4 regions of the Thalassolituus sp. UBA2590 genome follow, and region 3 is predicted to be linked to each of the others. Evidence: predicted binding sites of a transcription regulator. Region 3 holds the regulator's gene; each other region holds the start of a gene.
What was found. The regulator sigma-54, encoded in region 3, starts transcription at its own class of promoters, with help from an activator protein. The targets are predictions, from matches to a motif close to TGGCACNNNNNTTGCTNT.
Positions count from the first base shown of each region.

Region 1: a site for sigma-54 is predicted at 2,396-2,413, ahead of B2067_RS02605 (CmpA/NrtA family ABC transporter substrate-binding protein). Genes of this name have one in related genera too.
Region 2: a site for sigma-54 is predicted at 2,700-2,717, ahead of B2067_RS02235 (TorF family putative porin). Genes of this name have one in related genera too.
Region 4: a site for sigma-54 is predicted at 1,857-1,874, ahead of urtA (urea ABC transporter substrate-binding protein). Genes of this name have one in related genera too.

Region 1 covers NZ_DDKU01000026.1:27,953-33,143, forward strand. Annotated here, with positions in the region: gene B2067_RS02595 (YgiQ family radical SAM protein) at 1-1,456, opposite strand, end outside; gene B2067_RS02600 (hydrolase) at 1,635-2,171, opposite strand; gene B2067_RS02605 (CmpA/NrtA family ABC transporter substrate-binding protein) at 2,610-3,929, shown strand; gene B2067_RS02610 (ABC transporter permease) at 4,030-5,034, shown strand; gene B2067_RS02615 (ABC transporter ATP-binding protein) at 5,062-5,191, shown strand, end outside.
Region 2 covers NZ_DDKU01000023.1:11,040-16,230, reverse strand. Annotated here, with positions in the region: gene B2067_RS02245 (ammonium transporter) at 149-1,426, opposite strand; gene glnK (P-II family nitrogen regulator) at 1,472-1,810, opposite strand; gene B2067_RS02235 (TorF family putative porin) at 1,882-2,607, opposite strand; gene B2067_RS02230 (accessory factor UbiK family protein) at 2,928-3,158, shown strand; gene urtE (urea ABC transporter ATP-binding subunit UrtE) at 3,950-4,648, opposite strand; gene urtD (urea ABC transporter ATP-binding protein UrtD) at 4,650-5,191, opposite strand, start outside.
Region 3 covers NZ_DDKU01000053.1:982-6,172, reverse strand. Annotated here, with positions in the region: gene rapZ (RNase adapter RapZ) at 1-424, opposite strand, end outside; gene ptsN (PTS IIA-like nitrogen regulatory protein PtsN) at 442-900, opposite strand; gene hpf (ribosome hibernation-promoting factor, HPF/YfiA family) at 904-1,206, opposite strand; gene B2067_RS04925 (RNA polymerase factor sigma-54) at 1,271-2,830, opposite strand; gene lptB (LPS export ABC transporter ATP-binding protein) at 2,975-3,700, opposite strand; gene lptA (lipopolysaccharide transport periplasmic protein LptA) at 3,697-4,275, opposite strand; gene lptC (LPS export ABC transporter periplasmic protein LptC) at 4,259-4,810, opposite strand; gene B2067_RS04905 (KpsF/GutQ family sugar-phosphate isomerase) at 4,810-5,191, opposite strand, start outside.
Region 4 covers NZ_DDKU01000023.1:3,160-8,350, reverse strand. Annotated here, with positions in the region: gene urtB (urea ABC transporter permease subunit UrtB) at 1-258, opposite strand, end outside; gene urtA (urea ABC transporter substrate-binding protein) at 451-1,737, opposite strand; gene B2067_RS02200 (GntR family transcriptional regulator) at 2,006-2,686, opposite strand; gene atzF (allophanate hydrolase) at 2,696-4,531, opposite strand; gene B2067_RS02190 (GNAT family N-acetyltransferase) at 4,769-5,191, opposite strand, start outside.

The sequences.
Region 1 (5,191 bases), on a different contig from region 3:
CACTGTGGTCGGTTTTCAGGTTTTTACAGATTCCAGGGAAAACACAGCTCAAACGGCGGCAGTTTTTCAGGATTTCCGGGCTCTTACAGTTCAGGTGATACATATTTGCGGTCGGGCCGCCGAGATCCGAAATAGTACCGGTAAAGCCCGGAACTTTATCGCGGATTTCTTCAATTTCGTTAATCACGGATTCCTGCGAGCGGCTCTGAATAATCCGCCCCTCGTGCTCGGTAATTGAGCAGAAAGTACAGCCACCAAAGCAACCACGCATGATATTGACCGAAAAACGGATCATTTCATAAGCCGGAATTTTGGCATCGCCATACGAAGGGTGAGGAACACGCTGGTATTGGAAGCCGAACACGCTGTCCATCTCGTCGGTTTCGAGAGGGATCGGTGGCGGGTTGACCCAGATTTCACGGGTGCCATGTTTCTGCACCAGTGGTCGTGCGTTGTATGGGTTCGACTCCTGATGAAGCACCCGTGATGCATGCGCATACAGCGCGCTGTCGTTGCGGACTTTCTCGAACGACGGCAGACGAATCACCGTTGTTTCAGGATCAAGATCGGCCTTACGATGCAGCGGCATAGGCACAATCTTAACCGGCATCACATCACTGTCTTCTGCGCTGCCTTCCTGCTCTTCCCCGTCTCCGTTGGTACTACAGGACATCGTCTCTGTATCTTTCATTTCATACGGATTCGGTATCTCGTCGATACGACCAGGCCAGTCGATTCGTGTGGAGTCGACTTCTGCCCAGCCTTCCGGAGTTGCCTCACGAACGATTGTCGTACCCCGAAGATCGGTCAGATCTTTAACTTCCCGCCCCTGAGCTAACGCATGCGTCAAATCGACAATCGCGCGTTCTGCGTTGCCATATAGGAGGATGTCCGCACCAGAGTCGATCAGTACCGAACGACGTACCTGATCAGTCCAGTAGTCGTATTGAGCGATTCGACGCAGTGATGCCTCAATGCCACCAATCACGATGGGGACATCTTTATAGGCTTCCCGGCATTTCTGCGAATAGACAATCACCGCCCGATCTGGTCGCTTACCCGGCTCGCCATGCGGTGTGTAGGCATCGTCTGAGCGGACTTTCAGGTCGGCCGTGTAACGGTTAATCATGGAGTCCATGTTGCCCGCGGTGATGCCGAAATAGAAATTCGGCTTACCTAACCTGGTAAAGTCTTCGGGGTTGTTCCAGTCAGGCTGAGCAATGATGCCGACACGGAACCCCTGAGATTCCAGCATCCGCCCCATGACCGCCATACCAAAACTGGGGTGATCAACGTAGGCGTCACCGGTTACCAGGATGACGTCACAGGAATCCCAGCCGAGCTGATCCATCTCTTCCCTGGACATAGGCAGAAACGGCGCTGTGCCGAAGCACTCTGCCCAGTATGGATAGTTGGAGAACAAGTGCTTGTTCGTCTGGCTGGAAGGCTGATTCATGGATAACCGCAAAGACCGAGGAGTATGGTCAGCTATTGTCTCAAAATCAGAGCCCAGAGCCAATGTGCACACCGGCTTTATGGCTTGTATGGTTGGTGCTTTCTCACACCTGACATGTAATAAACTGTGAAGCGCTGGCTGAGCGAGGTGTCTGGCCTCGCCCATATTACGGTAGAGATTACTTAATCTGATCCAATACGGCTTTAAACTCCGGTACCTTGCAACTGCCCACCAGCTCGAACAGGCACATTTCGACGCTGGTTGGGCGAGCACCGGCATCCAGCATACGATCAATTCCCAGCTGACGGTTTGCGGGTGTTCGCGAGGAAACGCAGTCAGTAACGACCTCAACTTTACGCCCAAGCTCAATCAGATCCCGTACGGTCTGATACACACAGATATGCGACTCGATACCCGCGACCAGCCAGGTATGTACATCACTCGCTTCAATAGCGTCGACGAAACGCGGTTCACCACACGCACTGAAGGTGTACTTAGAGATGGGTTCTCCAGAAAGAAGCTCCGTTAACTCAGGTGATGTCTCGCCCAGCTTTTCCGGGTTCTGCTCAAGCCAGATAATCGGCAGGTCAATCGCCTTTATGCCGGAAATCAGTGTTCTCAGAGAGGCGTGCATTGCCTCGGAATCGTGCATCAATCGGGCTAACTTACCCTGAACATCCACAATGATCAGGCCGGTGCGCTTGCGGTTGAGCATAAAAATTCCTTATTTCACAAATGGTTATAGTGATTACGATACGAGCTGCACCAGAGTATCACCAAACATCTGCGCTCCGCACCAAAACGAGCCGAAGGTAATCGCAGATATCTAATAATAATTCTCAACCTCATATTTAAAACTGACAACCATATAATCCTTACCTCTCTGAAACCTGCATGAAACAAGGCTTCTCTGGAATTATTTCAATTTAATAAATTAATTGGCACGGTGCTTGTATTAAGCATTTCAGAACTTCAATGGCGAAGTTCGCAATTTTCAAATCAAGATTTACAAAGCAAAGGCGCTTTCGACTCCTGCTAATAGCAGTGCTGTCGTAGCGCCTTTTTTTGTTGCTTTAAAAAGGGGAAGGAAATGCGAGGAATCAAAACTCTGCGCCGCACGTTTGTGAAAAGCGCACTGGTATTGGCCGCAGGCATGGCAACCATGTCAGCGCCTCTGGTATCCGCTGAGGAATGGGCAGAAAAAGAAGAACTGAAGTTCGGTTTTATCAAGCTGACCGACATGGCTCCTCTGGCTGTAGCCTATGAAAAAGGCTACTTCGAAGAAGAAGGTCTGTACGTCACCCTCGAAGCACAGGCTAACTGGAAAGTCCTGCTCGACCGCGTAATCGATGGTCAGCTCGACGGTGCCCACATGCTTGCTGGTCAGCCCCTGGGCGCAACCATTGGCTTCGGTACGCAGGCACACATCATCACTGCGTTCAGCATGGACCTCAACGGCAATGGCATCACGGTATCAAACGATATCTGGAGCCAGATGAAAGAACATATCCCGCACGAAAATGGCAAGCCAGTTCACCCGATTAAAGCAGATGCACTTAAACCAGTCGTTGAGAAATATAAAGCCGACGGTAAGCCATTCAACATGGGCATGGTATTCCCGGTTTCAACACACAACTATGAACTGCGTTACTGGTTGGCTGCGGGCGGTATTCACCCTGGCTACTACGCACCGCATAAGGGTGATACCTCGGGTCAGATTGATGCCGATGCGCTGCTTTCTGTAACTCCACCACCGCAAATGCCTGCAACGATGGAAGCCGGCACCATTTACGGTTACTGCGTAGGTGAACCATGGAACCAGCAAGCCGTATTTAAAGGCATTGGTGTACCCGTTATTACCGACTACGAAATCTGGAAAAACAACCCAGAAAAAGTGTTTGGTGTAAGCAAAGAGTGGGCAGACAAATACCCAATCACTCATAAGAAAGTTGTTAAGGCGATGATTCGTGCAGCAGCCTGGCTGGATGCTGATAACAACGCGAACCGCCCTGAAGCAGTAAAAATTCTGTCTAAATCCCAGTACGTAGGCGCTGACTATGACGTTATTGCTAACTCAATGACAGGCACCTTCGAATACGAGAAAGGCGATAAGCGCGAAGTACCGGACTTCAACGTGTTCTTCCGTTACAACGCAACCTACCCATACTACTCGGATGCCATCTGGTACCTCACTCAAATGCGTCGCTGGGGTCAGATTTCTGAAGAAAAATCAGATGACTGGTTCATGGAAACAGCGAAGAAAGTTTATCGCCCAGATATCTACGCTTCTGCAGCCAAAGAGCTGATCAAAGAAGGCAAGCTTGATGCGAAAGACTTTCCGGATTTCGCAACAGAAACCGGCTTCAAACCCGCTCAGAAAGGCTTCATCGACAATATCGTATACGACGGTAGCAAGCCTAATGAGTACCTCAAGAAGTTCGAAATCGGCCTGAAAGGCGCCGAGAAAATCTGATCTGAATATCCGATCGGATGCAACAAAGTGGGTGAGGCTTTCCTCACCCACCCATTAAAAAGGGTCAACGGACTCAATGGTCCGGACCGAAGGAGTTTTTATGACTACTGCGCTGTCGAATATTGCCTGGATTTCACCCTTTGTGAGTATTGCGAAAGGTGAAGATGTTTCTGGAAATATCCAGACGATTATTAAAACTATTGGTCTGCCACTGGCCGGCTTATTGGTTTTTCTGATGATCTGGCAAGCCGCCGCCAGTAATATCAATACCTCTCTGGGGCAGTTCCCCGGACCAGGTGACGTTGTTACCCAGACCAAAGGTCTGCTATCTGAACACTTCACTGAACGTGAAAAAGCCGAAGCGTTTTACGAGCGACAGGAAAAGCGTAACGCTGCCCGCGTTAAACAAGACCCAACTTACGTTCCGAAAACCCGGGACTACACAGGTAAACCAACCTACATTGATCAGATTGGGACCAGCCTGGTAACCGTATTAAGTGGTTTTGTCCTGGCCTCACTGATTGCTATCCCATTCGGTATCGTTATTGGACTGAGTGCCAACCTTTACAGCGCATTCAATCCTGTTATCCAGATTTTCAAGCCAGTATCACCTTTAGCCTGGCTCCCTATCGTCACTATGGTGGTATCTGCTCTCTATGTATCAGACGATCCGATGGTGCCGAAATCATTCGTGACTTCCATGATCACAGTCATGCTGTGCTGCCTTTGGCCAACGGTAATTAATACCGCGGTGGGTGTCGCATCTATTCCTAAAGATCTCGTGAATGTGTCACAGGTCTTGCGCCTGAGCTATATGGAACACGTTCGTAAGATCGTACTTCCTTCATCCATCCCTATGGTATTTACCGGTCTACGTCTCTCTCTGGGTATTGCCTGGATGGTACTGATCGCGGCGGAAATGCTCGCGCAGAATCCAGGCCTTGGAAAATTCGTCTGGGACGAATTCCAGAACGGCTCTTCTGACTCCTTAGGCCGGATTATGGTCGCCGTTATCACCATTGGTTTGATTGGCTTCTTACTTGACCGCGTCATGCTGATGATTCAGCGCAAAGTGTCGTGGGATAAGTCAGCAGCTACACGATAAGTACACAAAGGACAGAGGAGTTTCATTATGAACCCATTACTCGAACTATCAGATGTTGGTATCGAATTTCCAACACCGAAAGGTCCTTTCTGTGCCCTTCAGAATGTGAACCTGAAAATTAAGAAAGGCGAATTCATTTCGCTGATTGGTCACTCAG
Region 2 (5,191 bases), on a different contig from region 3:
CCAACCGCTCCGTTTAAGCATTCTTCTGTCGTTAATTGATCGCCTTTAAATACTCGCTGATCAACCCTGTGCTAAAAATAACAGACATAAAAAAACCGGCCAGTTGGCCGGTTCTTCGTTTTGGCATCCTTGCCAGCTGAGGTTCAACTTACTTAGAAGTGAACTCTGGGTACGCTTCCATACCACACTCAGCAATATCAACACCTTCGTATTCCTGCTCTTCGCTGACGCGCAGACCCATGATGGCCTTGAGTACGCCCCAAACGATCAGAGAAGTTACGAATACCCAGATGAAGATAGTCAGAGTACCAACCAGCTGTCCCATGAAGGTAGCATCAGCGTCAGACAGCAGTACTGCGAAGATACCCCATACACCAACAACACCGTGTACAGAGATCGCACCTACTGGATCGTCGATCTTCAGCTTGTCGAGGGTCAGGATAGACAGAACTACCAGAACACCACCCGCAGCACCGATCAGAGTTGCCAGGAAAGGTGATGGATCAGCAGGCTCAGCAGTGATCGCAACCAGACCAGCCAGAGCACCGTTCAGAGCCATAGTCAGGTCAGCCTTACGGAACAGGATGTAACCAGTAATCAGGGCAGCAATCAGACCGCCTGATGCAGCAGCGTTAGTGTTCAGGAATACGTTAGCAACTTCGTTTGCAACTGCGATACCACCCAGTTTCAGAGTAGAACCACCGTTGAAGCCGAACCAACCCATCCACAGGATGAACATACCCAGGGTAGCCAGTGGCAGGTTAGCACCAGGAATAGCGCGTACTTCACCGTTAGGGCCATACTTGCCTTTACGAGCGCCCAGCAGCAGAACACCAGCCAGAGCAGCAGCAGCACCCGCCATGTGAACGATACCTGAACCTGCATAGTCAGAGTAGCTCAGTTCGTACAGACCGAATACAGAGTCACCGTTCCAGGTCCATGAGCCTTCCATAGGATAGATGAAACCAGTCATTACAACAGCGAATGCCAGGAACGCCCACAGCTTCATACGTTCAGCAACCGCACCAGAAACGATAGACATTGCAGTCGCTACGAAAACAACCTGGAAGAAGAAGTCAGATGCACCAGCGTATTCGCCCATGTCACCGAAACCAGATTCGTTAGAAGCCGCCAGAACACCTGCAATCGCAGCGTCGTCCATACCAGCAACAGTAGTCACACCAGACAAGAAGTAACCGCCGCCATACATCAGTTCATAACCGCAGATCAGGTACATGGTGCACGAGATCGCGAACAGGGCGACGTTTTTGGTCAGAATTTCAGTGGTATTTTTAGAGCGGACCAGACCCGCTTCCAGCATGGCGAAACCTGCCGCCATCCACATTACCAGCGCGCCACACACCAGGAAATAAAAGGTGTCCATGGCGAACTGAAGTTCAAAAATATGATTAAGATTCGATTCCATTATAAGCCCCCCGCATCAGGCTCTGTTATGTAGTGGTCGGACGTCTTACAGCGCGTCTGCGCCAGTTTCGCCAGTACGGATACGAATAACCTGCTCAAGGCTGGTGACAAAGATCTTGCCGTCGCCGATTTTGCCGGTGTTCGCTGCTTTAGTGATTGCTTCGATGACTTTTTCAGTCAGGTCTTCAGCAACCGCCACTTCAATTTTTACTTTTGGCAGAAAATCCACCACGTATTCAGCGCCACGGTACAGTTCAGTGTGGCCTTTCTGACGACCAAAGCCTTTCACTTCAGTCACTGTGATGCCCTGAACACCGATCTCAGACAGTGATTCACGAACATCGTCAAGCTTGAATGGCTTAACAACAGCAGTAATGAGTTTCATAGAAAACCCCTTTCGTAATTTAGATAAGGTTACAGATAGCCCGTGCGGGGGCACGGGCTATTGTATGCTTTTTACAGGTCGATAGGCAGGCTGTAAGAAACAACAAACTTCAGATCGTCTTCAGTTTCATCTAACTCAGCGTCAACTACCTTACTCGCAGTGAAAGACAGGTTATCCGTGTAGGCATAGCTCAAATCAAGGTGAACGTACTTGTCGCTATCTGCATCACTGTTAGAAACACCAACAGTCGCGCTGTACGCATCCATGCCATAACCCAGAGTCAGGTAGCTGTAATCGTCTGGGTTGCTTGATACTGGATAGTAGTAAGAGAAAGACGCGCCTTCGTAACCCAGAGATACGATCAGCTCAGACAGATCGAAAGTGTTACCGCTAGTGTCTTGATCAGACTCCAGAACATCAGCAACGCCGTTTTCGTCTTCATCACTTGGATCTACATAGGTGAAGTTGTTAGCGCTTGGGTAAACGTAAGTCAAAACAGATACGTCGTAGGAGAAACCTTCCATTTCACCACCGTAACCTACATACAGGTCGTATTCGTTTCCAGCTGCGCTATCACCGCTAGAAGTCCACATACCAGCGTAAGCACCACCAGTAGAAAGAGTGATGTCACCAGAAACGGCTGGAGAACCGTTACCCAGATCCAGACCACGCCACAGGTACATGCTCGCAACCGCTGCAGATGCAGATACATCTACTTCAGCTTGAGCCAGTTGAGCACCAGTCAGACCTGTAGTCATAACACCAGCGAGAGCGATTGCTTTAGTCAGTTTTTTCATCGTTCTTTTTCCTATTACGGTTTTTTTAGCTGTTGATCTTTCAATTTGGTCGATATGGGCAATTCGCACCGATATCTTTCTGTCACTCGGTTATAGCAGGGTGTGTGCCAACTTTTGATATACCCTTTTAAATCAATAACTTAGTAAAAGTATGCGGACTTTTACAGTCATTGACGCAACCAAAAGAGGGCACGCAGCCAAAACCAGCACCCATTTATTGCACACCCTTCTGACGGTTTGCACTGTTTGGGTGCAGCATTTGAAATTATCCCCTTTGCCCTTTCTGGTACACTGCGCCAAAACCCTTCCGGAGGTAAATTATGAAACCCGATGCGATTAAGAGCCGACTCGAAGAAATGCTGGAAAAGAGCCCGTTTGCCAGCCTGTCATCTGACCTGAAGCTGGCACTTCAGTCTCAACTGCAGAGCCTGATCACTAACGCCAACCTGGTGACCCGGGAAGAATTCGACGTGCAGGCAGAAGTTCTGCGTCGTACCAGTGCACGACTGGCGGAGCTTGAAGAGCGTGTTGCTAAGTTAGAAGCAGAGTGATCTTCTGATGCTTTGATTAAGCGGCCTGATGGCCGCTTTTTTGTTTTTGGCCGCTGATTCTGCGGGCCGCTGTGGTAGTAGCCGCTGGCGCGGGGTAACTTCTTTAGCTGCCGCTAAGGTCTGATGGCCAGTTGAGTTGCCGCTAGCGCGGGCTGGCTTTTTTGGCTGCCGCCAGGGTTTTATTGCCCTGTTTGGGGATTGCATCCCCGGGCGGGCAGCCCCTCCCCTGCTTCGCGCTTTCTGGGCCGCGTTTCCTTCACAGAACTTGAGAACCCTCGCAACGGGCCAATGCAGCATCCCTGCTGCCAGCCCCTTGCCCGGCATCCATGCCGGGGCCATGCGGGCTTCTCATCATTCTGCTCGGCGGCCCCAGAGGCGCAATTACCAGCCCGCGAAAGTATCTTTCTTAATTAGATAGGTTTAACTGCAACACAGCCTGGTGAGCAATATCCACCACACACTTTTACGGTAGGGCCAATCAGATTTTGAAATACGATATTGAGGGTAAAATTCTGCGCCTCTGGGGCCGCTGAAATTTACGCCAGCTTTGAAGGCAACGAGAGGCAGGATGCCGAACGAGGCTCCATACGGGCATGGATGCCCGCCGGAGCCGGTTGCCGGAAAAGCCAGTAAATATCAGAACTAAGGCCCAGAAAGCGCGAAGCAGGGGAGGGGCTGCCCGCCCGGGGATGCAATCCCCAAACAGGGCAATAAAACCCTGGCGACAGCCAAAAAAGTCAGACCGCGCTAGCGGCTACAGAATCGGCGGCCACATAAACTAGCGGCTACTGTTAAATAGCCAGAAGCTCCTTCGCTTCCTCGGAGTGTTCAAGCTCTTCACCCGTCCCCTGACTCACCACTCTCCCCCGCTCAAGAATAATAAATTCATCGGCGAGTTCTTTAGCAAAGTCGAGGTACTGCTCAACAAGCACAATGGCCATATCCCCACGATCCCGCAGCAATTTGATGACGCGACCAATGTCTTTAATGATGGAAGGCTGAATACCTTCGGTCGGTTCATCAAGAATCAGCATTTTAGGTCGCAGCAGTAATGCGCGTGCAATCGCTAGCTGCTGTTGCTGGCCACCAGAAAGGTCGCCACCCCGGCGCTTAAGCATCTGCTGCAGCACTGGGAAGAGTGAGAACACTTCAGGATCAATAAACCGCTGTGAGCGCGGCACCGCTGAGAACGCGGTCTGCAAGTTCTCTTCTACCGTCAGCTGCGGGAAAATATCCCGCCCCTGTGGCACAAACGCGATACCTTGTTTAGCCCGGTCGTAGGGTGCAAGTTTCATGATACTTTTACCGTCCCAGGAGATGTCACCGGAACCCGGTGCGAGGTGCCCGGCCAGTGATTTCATCAGAGTGGTTTTACCAACACCATTACGTCCCAGAACACAGGTCACTTTGCCCACGTCTGCGTTAAGGCTGACGTTGTAAAGCGCCTGACTGGCGCCGTAAGAAACATTTAAATCCGTTACATTCAACATATCAGCGCCCCAGATACACTTCGATAACCTGCTGGTTATTCTTCACATTCGCCAGACTGCCTTCGGCGAGTACCGAGCCCTCGTGCAGTACCGTCACACGACAATCCAGGGCTTCAATAAAGTCCATGTCGTGCTCGACCACCATTAAAGAGTGTTTCTTTGAAAGCTCTTTAAACAGCTCAGCCGTTTTCATCGTTTCTTCGTCGGTCATTCCGGCAGCAGGTTCATCAATCAAGAGCAGTTCAGGCTCCTGACCTAATAGCATGCCGATTTCAAGCCACTGTTTCTGGCCATGCGACAAGCTACCCGCGTCCTCATAGAGGCGATCTTTCAGGTCAATCATGGATAGAATTTCGTCGATTTTATCCTGCTTTGCGCCCGTCAGTTTATGGGTCAGCGCCTGCCAGACTGAGCGACCACCTTTTAACGACATTTCGAGGTTTTCGAATACTGTCAGGCTCTCAATCACGCTTGGTTTCTGAAACTTACGACCAACGCCCATATTCGCTACCTGCGCTTCGTCGTAACGCGTCAGGTCGAGCT
Region 3 (5,191 bases):
TGTGGGTGGTGTCTAAGGTCAGGTCCGCCATATTGGCGAGTGGATCAAGGAGGTCTTTCTCCTGGTCGATGGCTTCTGCCAGTGACAGTTCTGTGGTCGTGAGAGGGTGCTTTCGGCGTGTCGCGCTGAATCGTTGCAGCAGAACCTTTTCAGACGCATCAAGATAAACCACGTCGAGCTGATAGTGATCATTAGGCAGATCGAACAGTAGTTGTTCGACAGGCTCTTCTGTCGCCGACAGGTTACGCGCGTCAATACTGACCGCTACCCGGGTGAGCTTGTCGTTAGCATCTGCCTGACTGGCCAATGCGGGTAGCAGCCCGATCGGCAGGTTATCGATGCAATAGAAGCCCAGATCTTCGAGAACGTGCAGAGCGCTCGATTTGCCCGATCCTGATCTTCCGCTGATAACTACCAGGCGCATATTCGACTCCGTGATGACTACCGCTCTGCGATCGCTCGCTGGAAAAGATGTTTGGCGTCTGGCGCGTTGCGTAGAGCTTCGCGATATTCCGCCTGATTAAAGTTACTGGCGAGTGTCGCCAATATCTGAAGGTGTTCGTCGGTCGCTTCCTCGGGGACTAACAAAGCAAATACGAGGTCGACCGGATTACCATCAATAGAATCATAGTCTATCGGGGTATTTAATCTTAGTAGAATGCCCAACGCTTTCTGACACTGCAGCAGTCGGCAGTGTGGGATGGCGATGCCTTCTCCTATCCCTGTGCTCCCCATGCGCTCGCGTGCTAACAGGCGTTCGTATATATCGTCTGCGGAGGCGTCGCCGATTTCTTCAGCAACCAGAGATGAAAGTTGTTCTAACAGTTTTTTCTTACTGGAAACGGTCACGTCAATGACGGACCGCTCCGGTGTGAGGATATCCTCAATACTCAAAGACATGCTTCAGCCTTGACCGTGTTGGCGCGCTACCAGCTTCTCTTTGTGTTTCAGAACCTGACGGTCCAGCTTATCCACCATCTGATCGATAGCGGTATACATATCTTCGTTTTCTGCTTTGGCGTGCAGGTCGTGACCTGTGATGTGAATTGTCGCTTCAGCCGTCTGTCGATCTTTAACGACAGTCAGTGTGACTTGCCCTGTGGTGATGCTGTCACTGTGGCGTGTCAGTTTAGCCATTTTATCTTCAACGTGTGCCTGCATAGCTTCTGTTACTTCTACATGATGACCACTGATATTGATTTGCATGCCAAGTCTCCTGTGTCGCTGGCGGTATGTGAATCAAAGTCTGTTGACTCTCAACTAACAGACTCTAAATCAGCTGCTTACGTTCATTTGATGGTGGTATCAGCATAGCCTCGCGGTATTTCGCTACCGTGCGCCGTGCCACTTTGATGCCTTTCTCACCCAGCATCGTTGCTATCTTGTTGTCACTGAGTGGCTTCCGCGTGTTTTCGTCCGCGATCAGTTTTTTGATCATCGCCCGGATGGCCGTCGATGAACACTCCCCGCCGCTGTCGGTGCTGACGTGGCTGGAGAAAAAATACTTGAGCTCAAAAATGCCGCGCGGCGTATGCATGTATTTCTGAGTCGTCACCCGCGAGATCGTTGACTCATGCATACCAACCGCTTCGGCGATGTCATGAAGCACCAGCGGTTTCATCCCTTCATCACCTTCTTCAAAGAAGTCTATCTGGAATTCAACGATTTTGGTTGCGACTTTGAGCAGAGTGTCATTGCGACTTTGCAGGCTTTTGATAAACCAGCGCGCTTCCTGCAGGTGATCTTTGAGGAAGGTATTGTCGGCACTGCTGTCTGAGCGGCGGATCAGCGATGCATAATCGGCATTCACACGCAGCTTGGGTGCAATTTCTGGATTCAGCTCAACACGCCACTCATCACGAATCTGGCGGACGATGACGTCTGGAATGACGTATTCAGATTCTTCTGAAGCGATACCGGCACCCGGCTTAGGGTTCAGCTCTTTAATCAGTCGCATGACGGATTTCAGATCGTCTTCCTTTAATTTGGTACGGCGCATCAGCGACTGATAATCACGGCTACCAAGCAGGTCAATATGATCACGAATGATCAGCTGAGCTTCGGTTAACCACGGGGTACCTTGTGGAAGCTGATGCAGCTGAAGAAGCAGACATTCGCGCAGGTCGCGGCAGAAAACACCGGCCGGATCAAATTGTTGCAGGCGATGAAGAACAGCCATCACTTCTTCTTCTTCGATCTCGAGTGATGGGTCCATCGCTTCAATGACGTCTTCAACTGTCGTGTGAAGGTAGCCATCATCGTCTACACCATCAATCAGCATGGTCGCAACTTCGCGGTCAGCATCTGACATTGGGGTCAGGTTTAGCTGCCAGAGCAGGTGATCCTGCAGATTGTCGCTGGTGGCGTAGCGGGAATCGTAGTCAAAGTCTTCGTCTACCGGCCCGGAGCTTGATGCGACTCCGGCGCTGACCTGATAGGTATCTTCCCACTGGCTATCTACAGGCAGGTCATCGGGCAGTTTCTCGCTCGACCATTGCTCATCGAGAGATTCCTGGCCGCTCTGATCGTCGTAGGAATTGTCATCGTAGGAATTGTCGTAATCCTGATTGTCAGAGCTGCTCTCACGGTCTTCGCGGCTGTCTCTGTCGTTGTTATCGGAATCAGAACTGCGGGAATCGTTGTCGGACTCGTTTCCTGAGTCGCTGTTGTCATCAAACTCTTCGCTTTCCAGCATTGGGTTGGAATCCAGCGCTTCCTGAATTTCCTGCTGAAGGTCCAGCGTTGAAAGCTGGAGGAGGCGGATGGCCTGTTGCAGCTGAGGCGTCATTGTCAGCTGCTGGCCCATCTTAATCTGAAGGGATGTCTTCATATAACTCGGTAATTACGACCTGAAAATCTAACCATCTTTTTGTTTGATGCACCTAGCATTATAGGCAAAGTCCTTGTGTATGGAACCTATTTTGCTTACCAGAGTAAATAGATAACCTTACAGTACGTGACATTGGTCAGAGTTTCAAAGACGGAAATCGTCACCAAGGTAGACTTCCCGTACCTGTTCATTCGCCAGTACGTCTTCAGCCGTGCCTTCGGCGATGATGTGGCCGCCACCGACGATGAAAGCCTTTTCGCAAATCGCGAGGGTCTCGCGCACGTTATGGTCGGTGATCAGTACGCCGATGCCCCGCGCTTTGAGCTGACGGATGATATCCATGATGTCCGATACTGAGATCGGATCTACACCGGCGAAGGGTTCGTCGAGCAGAATGAAGGAGGGCTCTGCTGCCAGCGCTCTGGCAATCTCGACACGTCGACGCTCACCGCCGGATAACGCCATGCCTGCGCTGTCGCGGATGTGTTGAATATGAAATTCGTTGAGTAGCTGCTCGAGCTGTTCGGTGCGCTGCTGGCGATTGAGATCTTTACGGGTCTCAAGAATTGCCATGATGTTATCGGCAACACTGAGCTTGCGGAAAATCGACGCTTCCTGCGGCAGGTAGCCGATGCCTTTGCGGGCGCGGCCGTGCATTGGCAGGTGGCTGATGTCTTCGTCGTCGATCATGATGCGACCACGATCAGCCTGCACCAGGTTGACGATCATGTAGAAACAGGTCGTTTTGCCGGCGCCATTAGGGCCCAGCAAACCAACGATCTGACCGCTTTCAACGCGTATAGACACGTCTTTAACGACTTCGCGGCCGCCGTAACTTTTGGCCAGATGTTCTGCCTTCAGTGTTTTCATTCTGTCGCTGCTTCCGGAGATTCTGTCGTGTCAGACTCTGAGTCAGATTCGGACTCAGGTTTTGGCGGCTGGATAACGACTTTGATCCGGCCGGAGTCTTCATCTGTGCTGTCGGTCGACGACTCAGCGGTGGTGCCATCAGCACGCACGGTCTCTGTTGCCATGTCGTAGGTGATGCGTTCGCCGCTGAAAATATTGCCTTCCTGTTCCAGCTCAGCATCGCCGGTGATAATGATGCGGCGCTCGCTGGTGTAGTAATCGATGCGGTTGCCGAGGGCTGTGGTGAGCGGTTTACCGACTTCAATCTGCTGCTGATAACGGGCGCGGTCGCCTTCTGCGACGGCTTTTTCGAGGGTGTCGCCGTTGCGCAGAATCATCAGGCGGTCGGCTTCTATTTTCAGCGTGCCTTGGGTAAGAATGACGTTGCCTTCATACACAACTGTACCTGCGCGGCGGTCGATTTCTGCAGAATCTGAGAGGATCGTCATTTCTTTCTGCCAGTCATCCGGCAATGCGACTGTGTAGCTTGCGATCACTGACAGCGACATCACGGCCAGTTTATTGAACAGGTTCATAAGTCGTACGGACTCCTGTTTTCAGTTCGAGGCGCTGACGTGTGGCGTCAAACATCATTCCGGTGCCAGTCATGCGGCTGTTTTCACCCGTCATGGTAACCAGCTCATCAGTCTCTGCGATCTTGTCATCAATATGATAGGTCAGCCTTGAGGTTTCAAGGCGCATCGGGTCACTGCTGTCGAGCGGCCTGATTAATATGTTGCCTGATAATTTCAGTGCCTGTTCGTTGCCGCGCATAACACCTTCGTCAGCGGTCAGTACCCAGTCGTCTTTTGAACTGACCAGAAGACGTGGCTCACTGAATACGGTGAGGTCGCCCTCGGGAAAGTGCTCTGATTTTGCGGCGTAAAAAGTATCGGCCAGTGAGCCGTCTTTTTCGTAGCGGCGACTGAACAGTACTTCGCCATAATAATCCGGCTCGCGAACGACCTGTTCGGTCGTTTGCCCGGTAATATCGCGGGTGTAGCGATCTACTGCCAGAAAGGCAACGCCGAAAAATGCGGTGACTAATAGCAGTAGATAGCGCTTACGCATCAGATGACGCCTGCTCGCAGAAGGTCGTGCATGTTAATAACACCGACGGTGCGGCCTTCGTCCTGCACGACGAGCGCGTTGATCTTGCCGTCTTCCATGATTTTCAGGGCTTCTGCTGCGAGCATGCCCGGTGAGGTCGTTTTACATTCAACCGTCATCACATCTTTGATGGTGGCATTACGGATATCGACACCATGGTCGATGGCACGACGAAGGTCACCATCGGTGAAGATACCGGCGAGCTTGCCGTCCGGGCCTGCGACTGTAGTCATGCCCAGCCCTTTCGAGGTGGCGATCAGCAGCGCTTCAGGCAGTGAGGTTTCCGGAGAGACAACCGGAATCTGCTCGCCACTGTGCATGATGTCTTCTACTTTCAATAGC
Region 4 (5,191 bases), on a different contig from region 3:
GATTTTTTTGATATCGCGTTTACTTTCCAGAGTGACCTCTTCACCACTGAAAAATGTCGTCACCGAATCATCGTCATTAATAACGACGACCCGATCGTCTTTACGGTAATACAGGTCGCCTTCGACCATAACCTGCATAAAGAGAAGCGTTTTAGGGTCATCGATGGTTGTCAGGCGTTCGGTCACTGCCTGCTTTTCTCGATACCCTGCATCAATTAATTCTTGAGCAACGGCGTGTAACGCTGTGTTGGGCTTCATAGGTGATGCTTCAGCCCCTGCCACCACCACAGTATACAAAACAAATGCGAACAGCACGGCCGTCCGTATCAATACAGAAAACATAATTATCACCGGGAATTTTGAGAGAAGCAGGAAAGAATTTCCCTGCCTGTCCTTGTTACGAACTGCGATAGAGCGCGTTTTACCGCACTCTATTCCGCTGCCAGCGAATTACTCGCCTGCAACCGCCGAACCACCACAGGTTTTCGTTGAGGTGTTGTAGTTTCCGCAGTTAATCGGTGCAGTCCAGTCTGAGATCAGGTTTGCACTTTCTGGCAGATAATCCGTCCATGCATCACCTTTCACTTCTTCGTCAGTAGCCCAAACGATTTCGAACTGGCCATCTTCCTGAATCTCGCCAATCAGTACCGGCTTAGACAGGTGATGGTTTTCGTTCATTACGGCCGTACCGCCAGTCAGGTTAGGTACTTCGATGCCGTACATCGCAGAGCGTACTTTATCCACTTCTGCAGAGCCTGCTTTTTCAACCGCTTCTGCCCACATGCTGAAACCGATGTAAGTCGCTTCCATTGGGTCGTTAGTTACACGGTCTTCATCGCCGATGTAGTTATGCCATGCTGCGATAAACTCATCGTTAGCTTCGCTTTCTGCACTCTGGAAGTAGTTCCATGCAGCCAGGTGACCAACCAGTGGCTCAGTATCAAAACCTGACAGCTCTTCTTCACCTACTGAGAAGGCAACAACTGGAATTTCTTCAGACGCTACGCCCTGGTTAGCCAGTTCTTTGTAGAAAGGAACGTTCGCGTCACCGTTAATGGTAGAAACAACGGCCGTTTTCTTACCAGCGGCACCGAATTTCTTAATATCCGATACGATAGTCTGCCAGTCGCTGTGACCAAACGGCGTGTAGTTCACCATAATGTCTTTTTCAGCAACACCTTTAGACTTCAGGTAAGACTCAAGAATCTTGTTAGTCGTACGAGGGTATACATAGTCAGTACCTGCAAGTACAAAACGCTCAACGCCGAGATCGTTGATCAGGTAATCAACCGCAGGAATCGCCTGCTGGTTTGGCGCAGCACCGGTATAGAATACGTTGTAAGAAGATTCTTCACCTTCATACTGAACCGGGTAGAACAGCAGACCATTCAGCTCTTCCACAACTGGCAGAACCGATTTACGGGATACTGAAGTCCAGCAACCGAAGATCACATCAACGTCTTCTTTTTCCAGAAGTTCACGGGTTTTTTCTGCAAACAGAGGCCAGTTAGATGCTGGGTCGACAACCACTGGCTCAAGCTTTTTACCTAGCAGGCCGCCCTTCTTATTCTGTTCTTCGATCATCATAAGAACAGTGTCTTTCAGAGTAGTTTCTGAAATTGCCATAGTACCCGACAGAGAGTGCAGGACACCGACTTTAATGGTGTCATCTGCTGCATTCGCAATGCTTACGCCTGCAGCCATCGCTGTCATACCAACAATCTGTGACGCTTTCATCAGAGTTTTGAGACTTACTTTTTTCATAATTATTTCCTTTTTATGGTCAGGATTATGTCCGGCCTCGACTCTTCTCTTGGGGGTGTGTAAGAGCGGGCAACTATAAAACCGATCTAGTTAGAGCAATCGCCGTACCAGTTTTCATGCCTTATTTTTCGGCAATTTCTGGCAAAGAGTGCCCCCCAGAGGAGCATTTCCGGTCTTGAGGAGATAATTCGCACCAATAGTGCTCAGCGAGTTGTTTTTTTTGCCTTGAAAGCGTGCGTATCTATTTCCTTGATAAGTCGGTGGAGTATCGTTGTCGCGCTTCCTGAATTCTGTGAACTGTTATTTCGCGAACAGTATTGCGACTGACCTCGATGTGTTTAGTAAGATCTCGCGTTGCACGAGAGCTGTCTGCCGAAAGAATCGCACTGAGAATACTACTGTGCTCATCGTATGTTGCCTGTATACGCCTAGGCTCATAAAAGTCGAGGCGCCTTACGATCCTCAGACGCTCACATACGCCTTTATGAATGGCTTCCATTTGCTTGTTCTGGCCACACTCCAATAGTCCGAAGTGAAATTCCTCATCCAGAAACGCTACATCAACAGGGTCGACCTGCCTCTGTGAGGGCTTACAACACCAGATAGTAACCAACCCCGCTAAACGCTCGGCCCTGTCTGGTTCCATACACAGACGGCGAACCACTTCACACTCCAGCAGAATGCGGACATCGTAGAGCTCTTCGAAATACCGGAAATCAAAAGGCCGGACCTGCCAGCCATTGCGGAAGTACACCTGCACATACCCATCACGCTCCAGGCGATACAGGGCCTCTCTAACGGGTGTTCTGGAGGCCTGCATACGCGCAGCCACTTCACTTTCACTAAAGCGATCTCCCGGTAGCATTCTGAAATCAAAGATATCTTCTTTCAGCTGTCGATATACTTTCTCGGCAAGGTTCACAGGATGACCTTATGAGTTCAGTGATGAGATATAGGCCCGCCATCCGCCGAAATGACTGATATCCGTTGCGCTCGCCACCGCCTCTGGTTCGCAGATAAAGCCTTTCACCAGACGGCCGTCTTCCAGCTCAAGAGTTCCAATACCGAGTGGCTGCGGAATTTCTTCTACGAAAGAACCAAAGGCCGCCTGATCTAAACGCCACAGCTCGACGATTAATTGATTCCCTGTAACCTTTTCGATTTTCAGATCTTCTTCGTTAAGTCGCACCAGACCTGGCTTCGGAGGCACTGTATTTGCGAGAGCGTAGAGCTGATACTTGTTGGCGGTGAGTGTCTGTTCCAACAAGGTCGCATGACGACTGGTCAGCTGACGGTTCAGAGGCATCCCGGTCAAGTGGGCACCCACCACGGCAACGACGACTGACGCATCGTCTTTCTTACCCAGCATCACTGGCGCTTCAGCTAATCGAACGTGTGACTGCCACTGGCCAGCAAAGTTGGTCAGAGCCAGCTCGTGCCATGCTGGTGCAATAACAGTTATCCCAAACGGTAAACCGTCGCTACGCATATGCGCAGGCAACGACAGGGCACATAAGTCGGCCAGATTGACGAAGTTTGTGTAAGTGCCTAACTGGCTGTTGACCTCAACCGGGGCGGCATCAACGTCAGCCATCGTAGGAAAGCGAGGAGCGGTAGGCACGAACAACGCATCCACGGTTTTGAAGATACTCTGAATCTGGCGCACCAGATCTTTGCGACGATACTCTGCTTTAAATGCATCGACAGCAGTACCGTCAACGCCACCAGCAATGATGTTTTTTACGACCGGATTAATACCCGGTAAATCCTGTTTCAGAAACTCGCCGACAGCCGCATAGCGTTCGGCCACCCATGGGCCCTGATATAAAAGGCTGGCCAGCTCAAACAAGGGCGTAAAGTCGATTGTTTTTAACTCGAAGCCTGCATCAACAGCCTGCTCACAGGCTTTTTCATACGCCGCTTTTTGTATGTCATCTCCAAACCATGGTGCATCTGCAGGAATACCCAATGTCTGGATACGTTCATTACGCACCATAGTACGTGAGCGGGCGTAGCCATCTGCTGGATCGAATTGCGCAGCAATTTCATAAATGCGCTCGGCATCGCGGCTATTGAGCGCAAAGACAGAAACGCAATCAAGACTTCGGCATGCTGGAACAACGCCCGAAGCACTGATAGCGCCTACAGTTGCCTTTAAACCGACGATATGATTAAAGCCCGCAGGCACCCGGCCAGAGCCAGCGGTATCGGTACCGAGCGAAAAGGCCACCTGGCCCTTTGCAACCGCAGTCGCAGAACCAGAACTTGAGCCGCCAGAAATATACTCAGGATTAAACACGTTGTTCACTGCACCGTATGGCGAGCGAGTACCAACCAGTCCGGTTGCGAACTGATCGAGATTGGTTTTCCCCATAACGATGGCACCTGCCTTACGCAGAAGCTGAACAACAAAAGCATCATCATCCGGCTCGTAGGCATATTCAGGGCACGCCGCCGTGGTGAGAAAGTCCGCAGCATCAATATTATCTTTCACGGCAAACGGCACACCGAAAAGGGGAAGGTTTCTGCCCTCATCGTCCGCTGCAGCTTTCAGGTTTTCGAGGTAACTTATTTGTTTAGTAAGCTGTTCCTCGCTGGCTAGCGCAATCCAGGCGCTACCATTGCGGGGCAATCCATTCGTATCCAGCTCGTCTGCAGCAATCGCTTTCCGGGTGGCCAGTAAAAGCTCACCTACATCAGCGCCATTCCTATATGCCCGGGCCCAATCGTTCAGATTCCAGCCAATTCCTGTCGTTACTTCTGTCATGCCAACCGCCATTGAATTCATACTTGTATACAAGATTCGTAGCGACACTTGTGCCAGATTCGTCAGGCAAGACAGGGGAATCTATAACATTATGATTTTTAACGGGTTTATCGAGATAAGAGCATCTAACTCACAAACAGAAAGTCAGACAAAGTACGGATGGCGCTTTAGAAGAAAGCTCGATGTAGCTGCATTGCACCAATTTGCACCAACTCGTACTAAAGAGCAACACAGATTTCAGAAGAGGTTTTTCAGATAGAACTGCATAGGTTTGGTCGACTCGCCCGATGCATCGACGTCTTTCCAGGCAAAAGACGTGCGAATACCCGCCATAGGCTGATAGCCCATATGCTTCCAGATCGGATCAAGTGACTGGTAGTTCTCTGGGCGTAAAGGATGATCATCGGGCCGTACCACGGAGCAAAAGACACAGGCGGATAACCCAAGGGCACGTGCATGCTTCTCCCGAGCATCAAAAAACTGTCGATACACTCCCTTACCCCGATACTCAGGCAGGAGTACAGACTCAGCACAGTAGAATAACGCCTTGTCATTGATTCCCGCTTTCAGGAACGGAGCTCTGAACTCATCGACTTCCGCCGCTAAGGGTAGACCGGTCGATGCTCCAACCAGATGGTCGCCTTCCCAGCAAAGCACCAC